Regions from separate parts of the Micromonospora robiginosa genome, predicted to be linked through region 1. Evidence: predicted binding sites of a transcription regulator. Region 1 holds the regulator's gene; each other region holds the start of a gene.

The links. Region 1 encodes HrcA, which represses chaperone genes, less so after heat shock. Its sites were predicted from a motif close to GGTTNGCACNCTCNNNNNGAGNGTGCNAACC; they were not measured.
Region 2: the regulator HrcA is predicted to act here: its motif matches at 1,564-1,594, upstream of groL (chaperonin GroEL).
Region 3: the regulator HrcA is predicted to act here: its motif matches at 2,018-2,048, upstream of groES (co-chaperone GroES).

The regions. Positions count from the first base shown of each region.
Region 1 is NZ_CP059322.2:179,957-185,328, reverse strand. Features, by position in the region: gene ppk2 (polyphosphate kinase 2) at 1-674, shown strand, start outside; gene H1D33_RS00920 (16S rRNA (uracil(1498)-N(3))-methyltransferase) at 676-1,410, opposite strand; gene dnaJ (molecular chaperone DnaJ) at 1,412-2,554, opposite strand; gene hrcA (heat-inducible transcriptional repressor HrcA) at 2,629-3,651, opposite strand; gene H1D33_RS00905 (DUF4870 domain-containing protein) at 3,861-4,499, shown strand; gene hemW (radical SAM family heme chaperone HemW) at 4,542-5,372, opposite strand, start outside.
Region 2 is NZ_CP059322.2:5,915,980-5,921,351, forward strand. Features, by position in the region: gene H1D33_RS26395 (hypothetical protein) at 23-1,516, shown strand; gene groL (chaperonin GroEL) at 1,792-3,414, shown strand; gene H1D33_RS26405 (hypothetical protein) at 3,486-3,686, opposite strand; gene H1D33_RS26410 (GNAT family N-acetyltransferase) at 3,749-4,669, opposite strand; gene H1D33_RS26415 (S8 family serine peptidase) at 4,703-5,372, opposite strand, start outside.
Region 3 is NZ_CP059322.2:6,305,719-6,311,090, reverse strand. Features, by position in the region: gene groL (chaperonin GroEL) at 1-1,498, opposite strand, end outside; gene groES (co-chaperone GroES) at 1,569-1,883, opposite strand; gene H1D33_RS28495 (THUMP-like domain-containing protein) at 2,136-3,368, shown strand; gene ybaK (Cys-tRNA(Pro) deacylase) at 3,438-3,917, shown strand; gene H1D33_RS28485 (sugar ABC transporter substrate-binding protein) at 4,106-5,209, shown strand; gene H1D33_RS28480 (ATP-binding cassette domain-containing protein) at 5,316-5,372, shown strand, end outside.

The DNA of each region.
Region 1 (5,372 bases):
TCGAGGGGCGGGACGCGGCCGGCAAGGGCGGCACCATCAAGCGCTTCATGGAGCACCTGAACCCGCGCGGTGCGAGCGTCGTCGCGCTGGTCAAGCCGGACGAGCGGGAGGCCGGCCAGTGGTACTTCCAGCGCTGGCTGGCCCACCTGCCGAGCGCGGGCGAGATGGTGCTCTTCGACCGGTCCTGGTACAACCGGGCCGGCGTGGAGCGGGTGATGGGCTTCTGTTCCCGTACCGAATATCTGGAGTTCCTGCGGCAGGCCCCCGACCTGGAGCGGATGCTGGTGCGCTCCGGGATCCGGCTGGTGAAGTTCTGGTTCTCGGTGTCCCGCAACGAGCAGCGCACCCGGTTCGTGGTGCGCAAGGTGGATCCGGTGCGGCAGTGGAAGCTGTCCCCGATGGACCTGGCCTCACTCGACCGCTGGGACGAGTACACCGAGGCCAAGGAGGCGATGTTCTTCTGGACCGACACCGCGGACGCGCCGTGGACGGTGGTGAAGAGCAACGACAAGAAGCGGGCCCGGCTGGAGGCGATCCGGCACGTGCTGCACCGGTTCGACTACGACGGCAAGGACGTCGACGTGGTCGGCACGCCCGACCCGTTGATCATCGGGCCGGCGGGCCTGGACCTGGGTCCCGAGGAGCAGCCGGTGCCGATCTTCCCGCGCCCCTGAGTCACCAGCGGCCGAGGCGGGCGGCGAGCACGCTGAGCGCGGCCACCCCGGCGGTGGAGGTCCGCAGCACGGACGGCCCGAGCCGGACGGTACGGGCGCCGGCGTCGCGGAACGCGGCCAGCTCCGCCTCGGCGATGCCGCCCTCCGGCCCGACCACGAGGACGATCTCGCCGGTCGACGGCAGCTCGGCGGTGGTGAGCCGCTCGCCGGCCTCCTCGTGCAGCACGAAGGTCGCGGCGGCGCCGGCGATCCGCCGGGCCACCATGGCGGTGGACTCGTCCGGTGCGCCGGCCACCACCGGCAGCCACGGGCGGCGGGCCTGCTTGGCGGCCTCCCGGGCGGTGGCCGCCCACTTCTCCCGGGCCCGTACGCCCCGGTCGCCGCGCCACTGGGTCACCGAGCGGGACGCCGCCCAGGGCACGATCTCGTCCACCCCGACCTCGGTCATCGCCTGCACGGCCAGCTCACCCCGGTCGCCCTTGGCGATGCCCTGCACCACGACCAGGCGCGGGACGCACGCGTCGGCGTACCCCCGGCCGGTGATCCGCGCCTGAAGGGTGCCCCGGCCGACGGCGGTGACCGCCGCGGCGGCGGTGCCGCCCCGGCCGTCGGCGAGCAGCAGTTCCTGGCCGACGCGCAGCCGCTGCACGGTGGCCGCGTGGTGGCCCTCCGGGCCGTCCAGCGTCACCGTGTCGCCGGTGGGCAGCGCCTCGACCAGGAACAGCGGCGCCGACACCTCAGGCGTGCCCGTTGAACGCGTCGCGCATCCGGGAGAAGAAGCCGCCCTGCTTGGTCAGCTCGGCGACCTCCTCGCCCCGGGTCTTGGCGAAGTCGCGCAGCATCCGCTCCTGGTCGGCGTCGAGCTTGGTCGGGGTGCGGACGTCCAGGTGGACGTAGAGGTCGCCCCGGCCGGCGCCGCGCAGGTGCGGGACGCCGCGGGCGCGCAGCCGCAGCGTGCTGCCGGGCTGGGTGCCCGGCTTGACGTCGACGACCTCCTCGCTGTCGAGCGTCTTGATCGTCAGCCGGGTGCCGAGCGCCGCGGCGGTCATCGGCACGGTGACGCGGCAGTGCAGGTCGTCGCCCTTGCGCGAGTAGACGTCGTGGGTCCGCTCGTGGATCTCGACGTAGAGGTCGCCGGCGGTGCCGCCGCCCGGGCCGACCTCGCCCTGCTGGGCCAGCCGGATCCGCATGCCGTCCTCGACGCCGGCCGGGATCTTCACGGTCAGCGAGCGGCGGGTGCGCACCCGGCCGTCGCCGGCGCAGGTCGGGCAGGGATGCGGGATCGTGGTGCCGTAGCCCTGGCAGACGGTGCACGGCCGGGCGGAGACCACCTGGCCGAGGAACGTCCGCTGCACCGACTGCACCTCGCCCCGGCCGCCGCACGCCTCGCAGGTGGCCAGGTGGGTGCCGGCGGCGGTGCCGGCGCCGGAGCAGGTGGTGCAGAGCACGGCGGTGTCGACGGTGATCGGCGCCTCGACGCCGAACGCGGTCTCGTTGAGGTCCAGCTCCAGGCGCAGGATCGCGTCGGCGCCGGGCCGGGTGCGCGGCCGGGGACCCCGGCTGCCGCCCGCCGCGCCGCCGAAGAACGCGTCCATGATGTCCTGGAAGCCGACGAACGGGCCGGCCCCGCCCGGGCCGCCCGGGCCCGCGCCGCCGCCTCCCGGGGCGAGCGGGTCGCCGCCCAGGTCGACGATCTGCCGCTTCCGGTCGTCCGAGAGGACCTCGTACGCGGCGTTGATGTCCTTGAACTTCTCCTGTGCCTCCGGGTCCGGATTGACGTCCGGGTGGTACTGCCGCGCCAGCTTGCGGTAGGCACGCTTGATGTCGTCGTCGGAGGCGTCCCGGCTCACGCCGAGAATGCCGTAGTAGTCCCTGGCCACTGCGTCTGGTGTCCTCATGTTCGTCTCGCGTCCGCGCCGGTCGTCGGCCGCTGCCGGCCGTCGGCCCTGACTGGTCAGTTCTGGGCCAGCAGTTCGCCCACGTAGCGTGCCACGGCCCTCACCATGGCGATATTGCCGGGGTAGTCCATCCGGGTCGGCCCGAGCACGCCGAGCCCGCCCACGATGGTGGCGCCCGGGCCGTATCCGGTGCTGACCACCGAGGCGGCCCGCAGGTTGTCGATCTCGTTCTCGTCGCCGATGAGCACCCGGGTGGTGCTCGGCTCGGCCTCGCCGATCAGCTTGAGCAGCACGACCTCCTCCTCGAGCGCCTCCAGGATGGGTCGCAGCGAGCCCTGGAAGTCGAGCAGGCCGCCCCGGGTGAGGTTGGCGGTGCCGGCCAGCGCGATCCGCTCCTCGTGCCGCTCGACGAGCGTCTCCAGCAACACCGTGGAGAGCGTGGTCATGGCCGGCCGCAGGTGCGGCGCGGACTCTTCGACCAGCGCCTGCACCAGCGGCGGCGTCTCGGCGAGCTGGCTGCCGACGAGCTTCTCGTTGACCAGCCGGCGCAGGTCGGTCACGTGGTCGGCGGGGACCGGCGCGGGCAGCTCGACCAACCGCTGCTCGACCCGACCGGTGTCGGCGATCATGACGACCATCAGCCGGGTGGTGGAGATCGGCACCAGCTCCAGGTGACGCACCTTGGACCGGGCCAGGCTGGGATATTGCACCACCGCGACCTGGCGGGTGAGCTGGGCCAGCAGCCGGACCGTGCGGTGCACCACGTCGTCGAGGTCGACCGCGCCGACCAGGAAGCGCTCGATCGCCCGGCGCTCGGCCGGGCTGAGCGGCTTGACCCGGGACAGCCGGTCGACGAAGAGGCGGTAGCCCCGGTCGGTGGGGACCCGCCCGGCGCTGGTGTGCGGCTGCCGGATGTAGCCCTCCTCCTCCAGCACCGCCATGTCGTTGCGCACGGTCGCCGGGGAGACACCGAGCTGGTGCCGTTCGACCAGGGCCTTGCTGCCCACCGGCTCCTGCGTGGCCACGTAGTCCTCGACGATGGCGCGCAGCACGGCGAGCTTGCGGTCGTCGAGACCCATCTCCCCACCTCCTGACGCACCTCGGCCGGGCGACGCGCGGCATCCGCCGGGCGGCTGGCACTCGACTGTAGCGAGTGCCAGTCTACGTCGGCAGACCCACCGACGCGATGATCAGTGGCGGACCCCCGGTCCGACCCGCCGCGACGGCCCGGTCCGGCCGGGCCGAACAGCCCTGGTGCCACTTGCTCCGGGCACCTACCGTGACGTGCATGACTGAACCTCCTCGCCCGCCCGGAGCGGGGGACCCCAACCCCCAGCCCGACCCGTACCCGCCGTCGGCGCCCTACGGCTCGTCGCCGGCCGACGAGCCGCCCACCGCACCACTGTCCGGGGCACCCGGCGCAGGCGGCTATCCCCCGCCCGGTGGCTATCCGCCCCCGGGCGGCCAACCTCCGGCGGGCGGCTATCCCCCGCCCGGCGGCTACCCCCCGCCGGGTGGCGGCACCCCGGGCCCCGGCGCCGGCTATCCCGGTGGCGGCGCTTACGGCACGCCGGCCGGCTACGCCAACAACGACGACAAGACCTGGGCGCTCGTGGCGCACTTCGGCGGCGCGGCCGGGATGCTGATCGGCGGCGGCGTGCTGGGCTGGATCGCACCGCTGGTGGCGCTGCTGGCCCGGGGCAACCAGTCCCCGACCGTCCGGGCGCACGCGGTCGCCGCGCTCAACTTCCAGCTCATCTGGTCGGTCATCGCCCTGGTCGGCTGGATCCTCACCTGCATCCTGGTCGGCCTGGTGATCGGCTTCGGCGCCATGATCGTCGGGATCATCTTCGGCATCCTCGGCGGCGTGAAGGCCAACGAGGGCCAGCTCTACCGCTATCCGATGTCGGCCAGCCTGATCAAGTGACCCGCGCCGGCCGGTCCCGCACGGCGGGACCGGCCGGACCGGTCAGGGCAGCAGGTCACGCACCACCGCGTCGGCCAGCAGCCGGCCGCGCAGCGTGAGCACCGCCCGGCCCTCGGCGTACGCGCCAGGGTCGAGCAGGCCACCGGCCCGGGCCCGTTCGGCCCCGGCACGGCCGGCGTCGTCCAGCACCTCCAGCGGCAGCCCGGAGGCGAGCCGCAGCCGCAGCATCACGTCCTCCATATGCTGCTCGTCACCGGTGAGCCGCTCCCGGGCCAGCGCGGGCGACGCACCGGCGGCCAGCCGCTCCGCGTACGCCGACGGGTGCTTGACGTTCCACCAGCGCACCCCGCCGACGTGGCTGTGCGCCCCCGGGCCCAGGCCCCACCAGTCGGCGCCGGTCCAGTAGAGCAGGTTGTGCCGGCACGCCGCCGCTTCCGACCGGGCCCAGTTGGACACCTCGTACCAGGAGAAGCCGGCCGCCCCGAGCGCCGCCTCGGCGGCCAGGTAGCGGTCCGCCGCCACGTCGTCGGAGGGGTACGGCAGCTCGCCCCGGCGCATCCGCGCGGCCAGCCGGGTGCCGTCCTCCACGATCAGGGCGTACGCGCTGACGTGGTCCACCCCCGCGTCGACCACCTGGGCCAGCGAGGCGGCGAAGTCGTCCGCCGTCTCCCCCGGCGTGCCGTAGATCAGGTCCAGGTTCACGTGGTCGAACCCGGCGTCGCGCGCCTCCCGGGCGGCGGCGGTGGCCCGGCCCGGCCCGTGCCGGCGGTCGAGCACCGCGAGCACCCCCGGCGCGGCCGACTGCATGCCCAGCGAGATCCGGGTGTAGCCGGCCGCCCGCAGTGTCCTCAGCGACTCCGGGGTCACCGACTC
Region 2 (5,372 bases), 970 kb from region 1:
CCGTCGTCGCTGAGGAGGGCCCATGTCCGAGCCGCCCCCGCCGGGTTCCGCCGAACCGGTGCCCCCGGTCGATCCGATCCGGCCCGCGTCGCCGGCCGCCGGGCCGCCGCCGCAGCGGTCGGGCCCGTCCGGACCGCCGACGTCCGCGGCCGGGCAGCCGGCCGTCGACCCGTGGGCCGCCGCCGGCCCGTCCGACTCCGAGCCGGACATTCCACCGCCGGGGTACGCGGCTCCGCCCGGCTCCCCCTGGGCCGGCTCCACCCCGGACGCCTCCCCGCAGCCCGGCTGGCCGGCACAGCCTGGTGGCCCGGACCAGTCGGCGGGCACCCCGCCTGGCTGGCCGGCGCAGCAGGGCACCCCGCCTGGGTGGTCCGCGCCGCAGGGCACCCCGCCTGGCGGGCTGGCGCCGCAGGGCACGCCGTCCGGCTGGGCCGCGCCGCAGGGCACCCCGCCTGGCGGGCCGGCGCAGCAGGGCATGCCGTCCGGCTGGCCCGCGCCGCAGGGCACCCCGCCTGGCTGGCCGGCACAGCCGGGTACCCCGTCCGGCTGGGCCGCGCCGGACGCCGGGGGGAACTGGGCCGCGGGCGGCCCCGCGTACCCCGGTCATCCGATGCCGGGCGCGACCTATCCCGCGCTGCCGGTGCCCGGCGGCCCGCCCGGCTGGTATCCGGGCCTCGTCCCGAACGATCCGCTGGTCACCCTGCCGCACGAGGGTGTCGGGGGCTGGTTCGCGCGGTGCGTGGGCGCGGTGCGACGGGGCTGGCGGCAGCTTCTGCCGATCATGCTGCTCACCCAGGTCGTCCCGGCGGCGGTGATCTCCGTCCTCTCGCTCTTCCTCGTCCCGTCCGAGCCGATGGGCACCGGCCCGGACGGCGCGCCGGTGCTGCCGGACGGCTATCTGGAGCAGATGCTGGCGTTCTACGGCGTGGTCCTGCTCGCCGCGCTGGTCTTCAGTCCGCTCCAGGCCCTCGGCTGGGGCGCGGGCACGTGGGTGGTGGCCCGCCAGGCGGCCGGGGAGCCGGCGGGGGTCGGCGGCGCGCTCCGGTACGGACTGCGTCGCGCGCTCGGTCTCTGGGGCTGGACGATCGTCGTCTCGCTGCTGATCACCGTCGGCGCCTGTCTCTGCCTGCTGCCCGGCATCTACGCCGGGTTCGCGGTCGCGCTGTTCGGGCCGGTCCACCTGTTCGAGCGGCAGGATCCTCTCGGGCGGGCCTGGCGGATGTTCCATCGGCGCTTCGGCATGGTGCTGGGCCGGGTGGCGCTGGTCGTGTGCGCGCTGCTCGCGGTGAGCGTGCTGGACTTCGTGGTGGGCCTGGTGAGCAGCGCCGTGTTCGGCACCGATCCGACGGCCGCGCCGGGCACCGCGGCCGGTGCGGTGACGCTGGCGCTGATCGGGACCGTGCTGGCCACGCCGGCCTACGTCGCGCAGCTCGTCGGGTTGGTCGTCGCGTACGCCGAACAGCGGGCCCAGGAAGGCCCGGTGAACGCGGCCCGGCTGGCCGCGGAACTCGGCTGAGCGGCGCTGTCGTGCTTGCACTCGGCTAGGGAGAGTGCTAAACAAGTCATTGGCACTCGCGTACGGTGAGTGCCAATGGTCGGGGCGGTAGGGCCACGGTCGCACCGGCGTCGCAAGAGGCGTCGGAGCGGAACGGGGCCGGTCGTCGCGGGCTGTCCGGCCCGACCGAGGAGGACGTCGTCGTCGCCAGGTGGCGACGTCCCCAAGGTGCGTACACCAGACGGCCCATCCGGGCATCCCGGATGGCCCGTGAGTGTCCAGGAGGACAACGCCGTATGGCCAAGATGATCGCGTTCGACGAAGAGGCGCGCCGCGGCCTCGAGCGGGGCATGAACCAGCTCGCCGACGCCGTGAAGGTGACGCTCGGCCCGAGGGGCCGCAACGTCGTGCTCGAGAAGAAGTGGGGTGCCCCCACCATCACCAACGATGGTGTGAGCATCGCCAAGGAGATCGAGCTCGAGGACCCGTACGAGAAGATCGGCGCCGAGCTGGTCAAGGAGGTCGCGAAGAAGACCGACGACGTCGCCGGTGACGGCACGACGACGGCGACCGTCCTGGCCCAGGCCCTGGTTCGCGAGGGTCTGCGCAACGTGGCCGCCGGCGCCAACCCGATGGCCCTGAAGCGGGGCATCGAGGCCGCCGTCGCCAACGTCTCGGAGGAGCTGCTCAAGCTCGCCAAGGACGTGGAGACCAAGGAGCAGATCGCCTCCACCGCCTCCATCTCCGCCGGTGACACCACCGTCGGTGAGATCATCGCCGAGGCGATGGACAAGGTGGGCAAGGAAGGCGTCATCACCGTCGAGGAGAGCAACACCTTCGGCCTCGAGCTCGAGCTCACCGAGGGCATGCGCTTCGACAAGGGCTACATCTCCGCCTACTTCATGACCGACCCGGAGCGTATGGAGGCCGTCTTCGACGACCCCTACATCCTGATCGTCAACAGCAAGATCTCGTCGGTGAAGGACCTGCTCCCGATCCTGGAGAAGGTCATGCAGTCGGGCAAGCCGCTGCTGATCATCGCCGAGGACCTGGAGGGCGAGGCCCTGGCCACCCTGGTGGTCAACAAGGTCCGGGGCACCTTCAAGTCGGTCGCCGTCAAGGCGCCGGGCTTCGGTGACCGCCGCAAGGCCATGCTGACCGACATCGCGATCCTCGCCGGTGGCCAGGTCATCAGCGAGGAGGTCGGCCTCAAGCTGGACGCCGTCAACCTCGACATGCTGGGCCGCGCCCGCAAGGTCGTGGTGACCAAGGACGAGACCACCATCGTCGACGGCGCCGGTGACGCCGAGCAGATCCAGGGCCGGGTCAACCAGATCCGGGCCGAGATCGACAAGAGCGACTCCGACTACGACCGGGAGAAGCTGCAGGAGCGTCTGGCCAAGCTGGCCGGCGGTGTTGCGGTGATCAAGGTCGGCGCGGCCACCGAGGTCGAGCTGAAGGAGCGCAAGCACCGCATCGAGGACGCCGTCCGCAACGCGAAGGCCGCCGTCGAGGAGGGCATCGTCCCGGGTGGTGGCGTCGCGCTGGTGCAGGCCGGCAAGACCGCCTTCGACAAGCTGGACCTGTCCGGCGACGAGGCGACCGGCGCGCAGATCGTCAAGATCGCGCTGGACGCCCCGCTGCGGCAGATCGCCGTCAACGCCGGCCTCGAGGGTGGCGTCGTCGTCGAGCGGGTTCGCAACCTCGACCCGGGTCACGGCCTCAACGCCGCGTCCGGCGAGTACGTGGACCTGCTGGCCGCCGGCATCATCGACCCGGCCAAGGTGACGCGTTCCGCGCTGCAGAACGCCGCCTCGATCGCCGCGCTGTTCCTCACCACCGAGGCCGTCGTGGCGGACAAGCCGGAGAAGACCCCGGCCGCCCCGGCCGGCCCGGGTGGCGGGGACATGGACTTCTGAGTCCAGCCCCATCCAGCACGCCGAGAAGGGGGCGGGCCGCGTCTGCGGTCCGCCCCCTTCCGTGTGTCGTCTCAGGTGGGCAGCGGGCGTTGGTTGCGCCGCTTGTGCGCCCGGTCGTACGGCGGCACCAGCCGTCTCGGCTCGTCCACCGGTTGCCGGGGCTCCTCCTCGGGTGGCTGGTCGGCGGCGGCCTGCTCGGCGTCGCCGAGGTCGAGCCGGTCGGCGGGCAGTTCCCGGGCCGGTTCGTGGGTCCGTTCGTCTTCCGTGGGCATGCGCCGCCTCCTCTGTGCCTCGACGGTAGGTGCCGGTCGATCACCGTGGAGGGGGAATGGCGTTATGCCCGTTTGATGCCCTTCCGGTAGAGGAAGAAGACGCGCTCGATCCGGGCGCCGGCCGCGCCGGAGTAGAACGGCACCGGCCCCACCCAGCCGATCTGCGCCGCGGTGATCCCGGCCGCCGCCTGGTCCCGCAGGCAGCGCCGCAGCAGCACCCCGCCGATCCCGGAGCCCTCGGCCGCCGGGGCGGTGCCCATCGGCCCGAACCAGCTCGGCCGCGCCGACCCGTACGCGGCGAAGCCGAGGATCTCACCGTCCCGCTCGGCCAGGTGGGTGCCCGCGTCCGGGCGGCCCACCGAGCCGGCCAGCTCACCGTCCCAGGTGCCGCCGAACACCGAGCGGGCGAACGCGCTCAGCGCCGGCAGGTCCGCCGGCTCGGCCCGGCGTACCGTCACGCCCCCGGCGGCCAGCCGCCGCTCGGCCGCCTCGGTCGGGCGCAGCGCCGGCGACCCCTCGGTCAGCGCGGCGGTCATGTTCCAGGCCGTCCGGTCCTGCCGGAAGCCGAGCCGCAGCGCGGCGCACACCGCCGGGGTGTAGCGGACGTCGATGCCCGGCCACGCGTAGTGCGGCGGGTTCCCGGCCAGCAGCAGCTCGGACGCGCCGAGCGCGGCCAGCCGCGCCTCCGCCCCGGCCAGCAGCGCCGTGCCGACGCCCCGGCGGCGCTCCGCCGGCGCCACCGCGATCAGGTCGACGTGGCCGCGCTCCGGATCGGTCGCCGACAGCGACCCGAGCAGGACCCCGAGCAGCGTGCCGTCGCGGACCGCGCCGAGCCGCAGCACCGGGCGGTCGGCCGCCGCCCGGTCGGCCAGCGTGGCCACCACGGCCGGCGCCTCGGCCGCGTCCTCCGGCAGGTCCAGCGCCCGCCGGCACAGGTCGACGACCTCGGGCAGCCGGTCCGGACCCAGCTCGATGATCTCCATGAGCGCCGACGCTAGGCCATCCGGGCAGGTTTGTTAACCGGCGCGGGCCGCCCGCACCGCCGCGTACGCGTCGACCAGGCCGGCGCCGACCAGGTCCCGGGTGGCGCCGCAGGTCGCGCCGGCCGGGACGGTGGCCGGGGTGGCGGTCTCGGTGAGGATCCGCCGGGTCCGGTCCAGGTCGCCGACCAGCGCCGGGTTCGCCGACCACATCAGCGCCACCACGCCCGCCACCTGCGGGGTGGCCATCGAGGTGCCGTCCAGGGTGGCGTACCCGCCGCCGGGGAACGCGGACGGCACCGCCGCGCCCGGGGCCACCAGGTCGGGCTTCGCGGCCGTCCCGGCCGGACCCCGGCTGGAGAACTCGGTGAGCTGGCGGGACCGGTCCACCGCGCCGACCGTGAGCACGTCCGGGTACGGCGCCGGCGGGTCGGCGATCGAGCCGCACGACGGGCCGGTGTTGCCGGCGGCGGCCACCACCAGGATGCCGGCGGCGGCCAGCGCGGCGGTCGCCGGGCGCAGCGCCCCCGGGTCGCAGCCCTCAAGCGGCGGGCAGCCCCACGAGTTGGTCAGCACGTCCGGCGCGCGTTGCGGCCGGCCGTCGGTCAGCGGGTTCCCGCCCGGCGGGAACGGGGCCAGCATGAACTGGAGACAGTCCAGGTAGCGGGCCGGGCTGCCGAGGTTGCGGTCCAGGTTGACGCAGCCG
Region 3 (5,372 bases), 580 kb from region 1:
TGCGGGTCACCTTCACCGGGTCGAGGATGCCGGCCTTGGCCAGGTCGACGTACTCGCCGGTGGCGGCGTCCAGGCCGGTGCCCCAGTCCTGGCCGACGACCTTCTGCACCACCACGTAGCCGTCGTGGCCGGCGTTCTGGGCGATCCAGCGCAGCGGCTCGACGAGCGCCTTGCGCACGATCGAGACGCCGACCTTCTCCTCGCCGGTGAAGCCCAGGTCGTCGTCGAGCACCGGCAGGATCTGGGCCAGCGCGGCGCCGCCGCCCGGGACCGTACCCTCCTCGACCGCGGCCTTGGTCGCGGCGATGGCGTCCTCGATGCGGTGCTTGCGCTCCTTCATCTCGACCTCGGTGGCCGCGCCGACCTTGATCACCGCGATGCCACCGGACAGCTTCGCCAGCCGCTCGGAGAGCTTCTCCCGGTCCCACTCGGAGTCCGACGCCTCGATCTCCTTACGGATCTGGGCGACCCGGTCGGTGACCTCGGCGGACTGGCCGCCACCGTCGACGACCGTGGTGTTCTCCTTGTCGACCACGACGCGGCGGGCGGTGCCGAGCACCTCCAGGCCGACCTGGTCGAGCTTGTAGCCCAGCTCCGGGGCGACCAGCTCGGCGCCGGTCAGCACCGCCATGTCCTGCAGCATCGCCTTGCGGCGGTCGCCGAAGCCGGGGGCCTTCACCGCGCAGACCTTCACGGTCTTGCGGATGGCGTTGACCACCAGCGTGGACAGGGCCTGGCCCTCGACGTCCTCGGCGATGATGAGCAGCGGCTTGTTGTTCTGGAGGACCTTCTCCAGCAGCGGCAGCAGCTCCTCGATCGCCGAGATCTTCTGCGTGGTGATGAGGATGTACGGGTCCTCCAGGACCGACTCCTGCGACTCCACGTCGGTGACGAAGTTCGGCGAGATGAAGCCCTTGTCGAACTGGAGACCCTCGGTCACCTCCAGCTCGGTGGTGAGCGCGGAGCCCTCCTCGACGGTGATGACACCGTCGCGGCCGACCCGCTCCATCGCCTCGGCGATCAGCTCGCCGATCGTGGCGTCCTGCGCGGAGACGGTCGCCACGTGCGCGATCGACTCCTTGCTGGCGACCTCGACGGCCTTGCCGAGCAGCGCCTCGGAGACCTTGGCGGCCGCCGCGTCGATGCCCCGCTTCAGGCCGGTCGGGTTGGTGCCCGCGGCCACGTTGCGCAGGCCCTCGCGGACCATGGCCTGGGCCAGCACGGTCGCGGTGGTGGTCCCGTCGCCGGCGACGTCGTTGGTCTTGGTCGCCACCTCCTTGACCAACTGCGCGCCGAGGTTCTCGTACGGGTTGGTGAGCTCGATCTCCTTGGCGATGGTCACGCCGTCGTTGGTGATCGTGGGCACACCGAACTTCTTGTCCAGGACGACGTTGCGCCCGCGCGGGCCGAGGGTGACCTTGACCGCGTCCGCCAGGGCGTTGACACCGTGCTCCAGCAGGTGCCGGGCGTCATCCGAGAAGCTCAGGATCTTTGCCATCGGTATCCCTTCGAAGCGACGTTGCCCCGGCCCGGCGAGCCGGACCGGGGCAACGACACTGATCGGTTGCTTACTTCTCGATGACCGCGAGGACGTCGCGGGCGGAGAGCACCAGGTACTCCTCGCCGGCGTACTTGACCTCGGTGCCGCCGTACTTCGAGTAGAGAACGGTGTCGCCGACCTTCACGTCGACCGGCACGCGGTTGCCCTTGTCGTCGATCCGGCCCGGGCCCACAGCGAGGACGGTGCCCTCCTGCGGCTTCTCCTTGGCGGTGTCGGGGATCACGATGCCCGAGGCGGTGGTGGTCTCGGCCTCGTTCGCCTGGACCACGATGCGGTCCTCGAGCGGCTTGATCGCAACCTTGGTCGCGGTAGTCACGGGCATACCCTCCTGGGGTACTTGGTGTCGTTACCGGTCGGCATGCCGACCAGCGTCAATCTGCCACATGCCACCGGGCGGGGCCGTCGTCGCGGGTGCCGGTCCGCCTGGCGTTCAACCCTCGGGCACCAGGGCCCGGAGGTTGGCACCCTCAGGGTGAGAGTGCTAATCGCAGGTTATTCCTCGGCTAGCACTCCGTCAAGGAGAGTGCCAGCGCCCCGCCCACCGTGTCGCCCTCCGGGTCGGGAGAATGAACCGGTGGACCTCGACCAGCTCACCGCGCTGCGTACCCCCGAGGGGTCGGCCGCGCTCGCCGCGGCGGCGGAGGTGGCCGGCGGCGACCCGCTGGCGGCGGCGGCCGCGCTGCGCTCGGCCGGTATCCCCGGCGGGCTCGCCGCGGCGGCGCTGACCCAGGCGGAACTGCGCCGCCGGGCGGCAGGCAAGTTCGGCCCGGCGGCGGCCGGCATGTTCCTCACCCGGGCCGGGCTGGAACAGGCCACCCGCCGGGTGGTCGCCGACCGGCGGGCCGCGCGGCTGCGCGCCGCGGGCGTGACGACCCTGGCCGACCTGGGGTGCGGGCTGGGCGCCGACGCGCTGGCCGCGGCCCGTGCCGGCATCCGCGTGCACGGGGTCGAGGCCGACCCGGTGACCGCCGCGATGGCCGCCGCGAACGCCGAGGCGGCCGGGCTGGCCGACCTGGTCACGGTCGAGTGCGGCGACGCCACCGCGTTCGACGTGTCCCGGGTGGACGGCGCGTTCTGCGACCCGGCGCGGCGGCGGGCCGGCACCGGCCGGCGGATCTTCGACCCGAACGCCTACTCCCCGCCGTGGGACTTCGTCACCGGGCTGGCCGCGCGGGTGCCGCGTACCGTGGTCAAGGTGGCGCCCGGCCTGGACCACGCGCTGATCCCGGCCGGCGCCGAGGCGGAGTGGGTGAGCGTCGACGGCGACCTGGTGGAGGCCGCGCTCTGGTGCGGGCCCCTCGCCGACGTCCCCCGCCGCGCCACCCTGCTGCGGAGCAAGGAAGGGGCCCCCGTTAACGCCTCCGGTAGAGAAGGGGCCCCCGCTTATCACCTCACCGGCACCGGCGCGGACGAGGCGGCGGTGGGCGCGGTACGGCGGTTCCTGTTCGACCCGGACCCGGCGGTGGTGCGCGCGCACCTGGTCGCGGAGCTGTCCGCCGACCTCGGCGCCACGCTCGCCGACCCGTCGATCGCCTACCTCTACGCGGACGCGGCACACGCCACCCCGTTCGCCCGCTGCCTGGAGATCACCGACGTGCTGCCGTTCTCCCTGAAGCGGCTGCGCGCCCTGCTGCGGGAACGCCGGGTCGGTCGGGTGGAGATCCTCAAGCGGGGGTCGGCGCTGGAGCCGGAGAAGCTGCGCCGGGACCTGCGGCTGGCCGGCGACGAGGCGGCCAGCCTGGTGCTGACCCGGGTGGCCGGCGCGCCCACCGTGCTGATCTGCCGCCCGGCGCCGGCGGCCGGCTGACGGCGTCACCCGGCCGCCGCGCCACGTGCCGGGTCGCCGTGACCCGACGGCCGGGTTAGCTTGACGGTCATGGCGGGACAGGGCACTCCGGCGACCGCGCTGCTGACCAGGCGGAAGATCGCGTACACCACGCATCCGTACGACGTGTCGCCGGACGCGCCGAACTACGGCGCGCTGGTCGCCGACGCCCTCGGGGTGCCGCCGGGGCAGGTGTTCAAGTCGCTGGTCACCGAGGTCGACGGCGGGCTGACCGTGGCGGTGGTGCCGGTGACCGGGGAGCTGGACCTGAAGGCGCTGGCCGCGGCGGTCGGCGGCAAGCGGGCCGCGCTGGCCGACCGGGTCGCGGCCGAGCGGGCCACCGGGTACGTGCGGGGCGGGATCAGCCCGCTGGGGCAGCGGAAGCGGTTGCAAACGGTGGTCGACGCGTCCGCGTCGGCGTACCCGGCGGTGTACGTGTCGGCCGGTCGCCGGGGTCTCCAGCTTCGGCTCGCGCCGGCCGATCTGGTGGCGCTGACCGGGGCCGTGACCGCCCCGATCGCGGCCGGCTGAACCGGACGTCCGGGAGCGTTTCCGCAGCCGGTGTCCGTGAGGTGACAACCGCGTTGCTGAATTGTTACCGCCGCCAACAAACTTCTGACCTCGGCACTCTTGCGGACCCCGGGAAGCGCGGAATACGTTGCCGGACACAACAAAACAACCGAACGCAACTCCCCCACCCCCCGAAAGGACCCGTGCACATGCGCAAGGGCTTCCTCACCTTCGCGGCCGTCGGTCTCCTCGCGACCGGCAGCATGGCCGCCTGTGGTGACAACGGCGGTTCTTCCGACCAGGCCGGCGGTTCGAACGACAAGAAGCCGAAGATCGGCGTGATCCTGCCGGACAGCAAGTCCTCCGCCCGCTGGGAGGGCGCGGACCGCAAGTTCCTCAAGGCGGCGTTCGACGCGGCCGGCGTCGAGTCGGACATCCAGAACGCGCAGAACGACAAGACCGCGTTCCAGACCATCGCCGACCAGATGATCACCAACGGCGTCAACGTGCTGATGATCGTCAACCTGGACTCCGGCACCGGCAAGGCCGTGCTCGACAAGGCCAAGTCGCAGGGCGTCGCCACGATCGACTACGACCGGCTGACCCTGGGCGGCTCCGCCCAGTACTACGTCAGCTTCGACAACGAGGCCGTCGGCAAGCTCCAGGGCGAGGGCCTGAGCAAGTGCCTGACCGACAAGGGCGCCAAGAACCCGTCGATCGCGTACCTCAACGGCTCGCCGACCGACAACAACGCCACCCTGTTCAAGAACGGGTACGACTCGGTGCTCAAGCCGAAGTTCGACTCGAAGGAATACACCAAGGTCGCCGACGACTCGGTGCCGGCGTGGGACAACGCGCAGGCCGCCACCATCTTCGAGCAGCAGCTCACCAAGGCCAGCGGCAAGATCGACGGTGTGCTCGCCGCCAACGACGGTCTCGGCAACGCGGCCATCTCGGTGCTGAAGAAGAACAAGCTCAACGGCAAGGTCCCGGTGACCGGTCAGGACGCCACCAAGGAGGGCCTGCAGAACATCCTCGCCGGTGACCAGTGCATGACCGTCTACAAGGCGGTCAAGAAGGAGGCGGACGCCGCCTCCGAGCTGGCCATCGCGCTCGCCAAGGGCGAGAAGAAGGACACCGGCCAGACCGTCAAGGACCCGGAGGGCAACCGGGACGTGCCGGCCGTGCTGCTGGAGCCGAAGGCCATCTACAAGGACAACGTCAAGGACGTCGTGGCCGACGGTTACGTCACCAAGGAAGAGCTCTGCACCGGTGCGTTCACCAAGCTCTGCACCGACGCCGGCGTGAGCTGACCCACCCCGCCTCAGGCGGCACCGCCCGGCACGGGAAGACTCCCGTGCCGGGCGGTACCCACGCCGGACGGGATCCGAGACCTCCCTCCGCCCAAAGGAGACCCCCGTGTCCGCAACCCCCCTGCTGGAGCTACGCGGGATCGACAAGAGCTTCGGTCCCGTC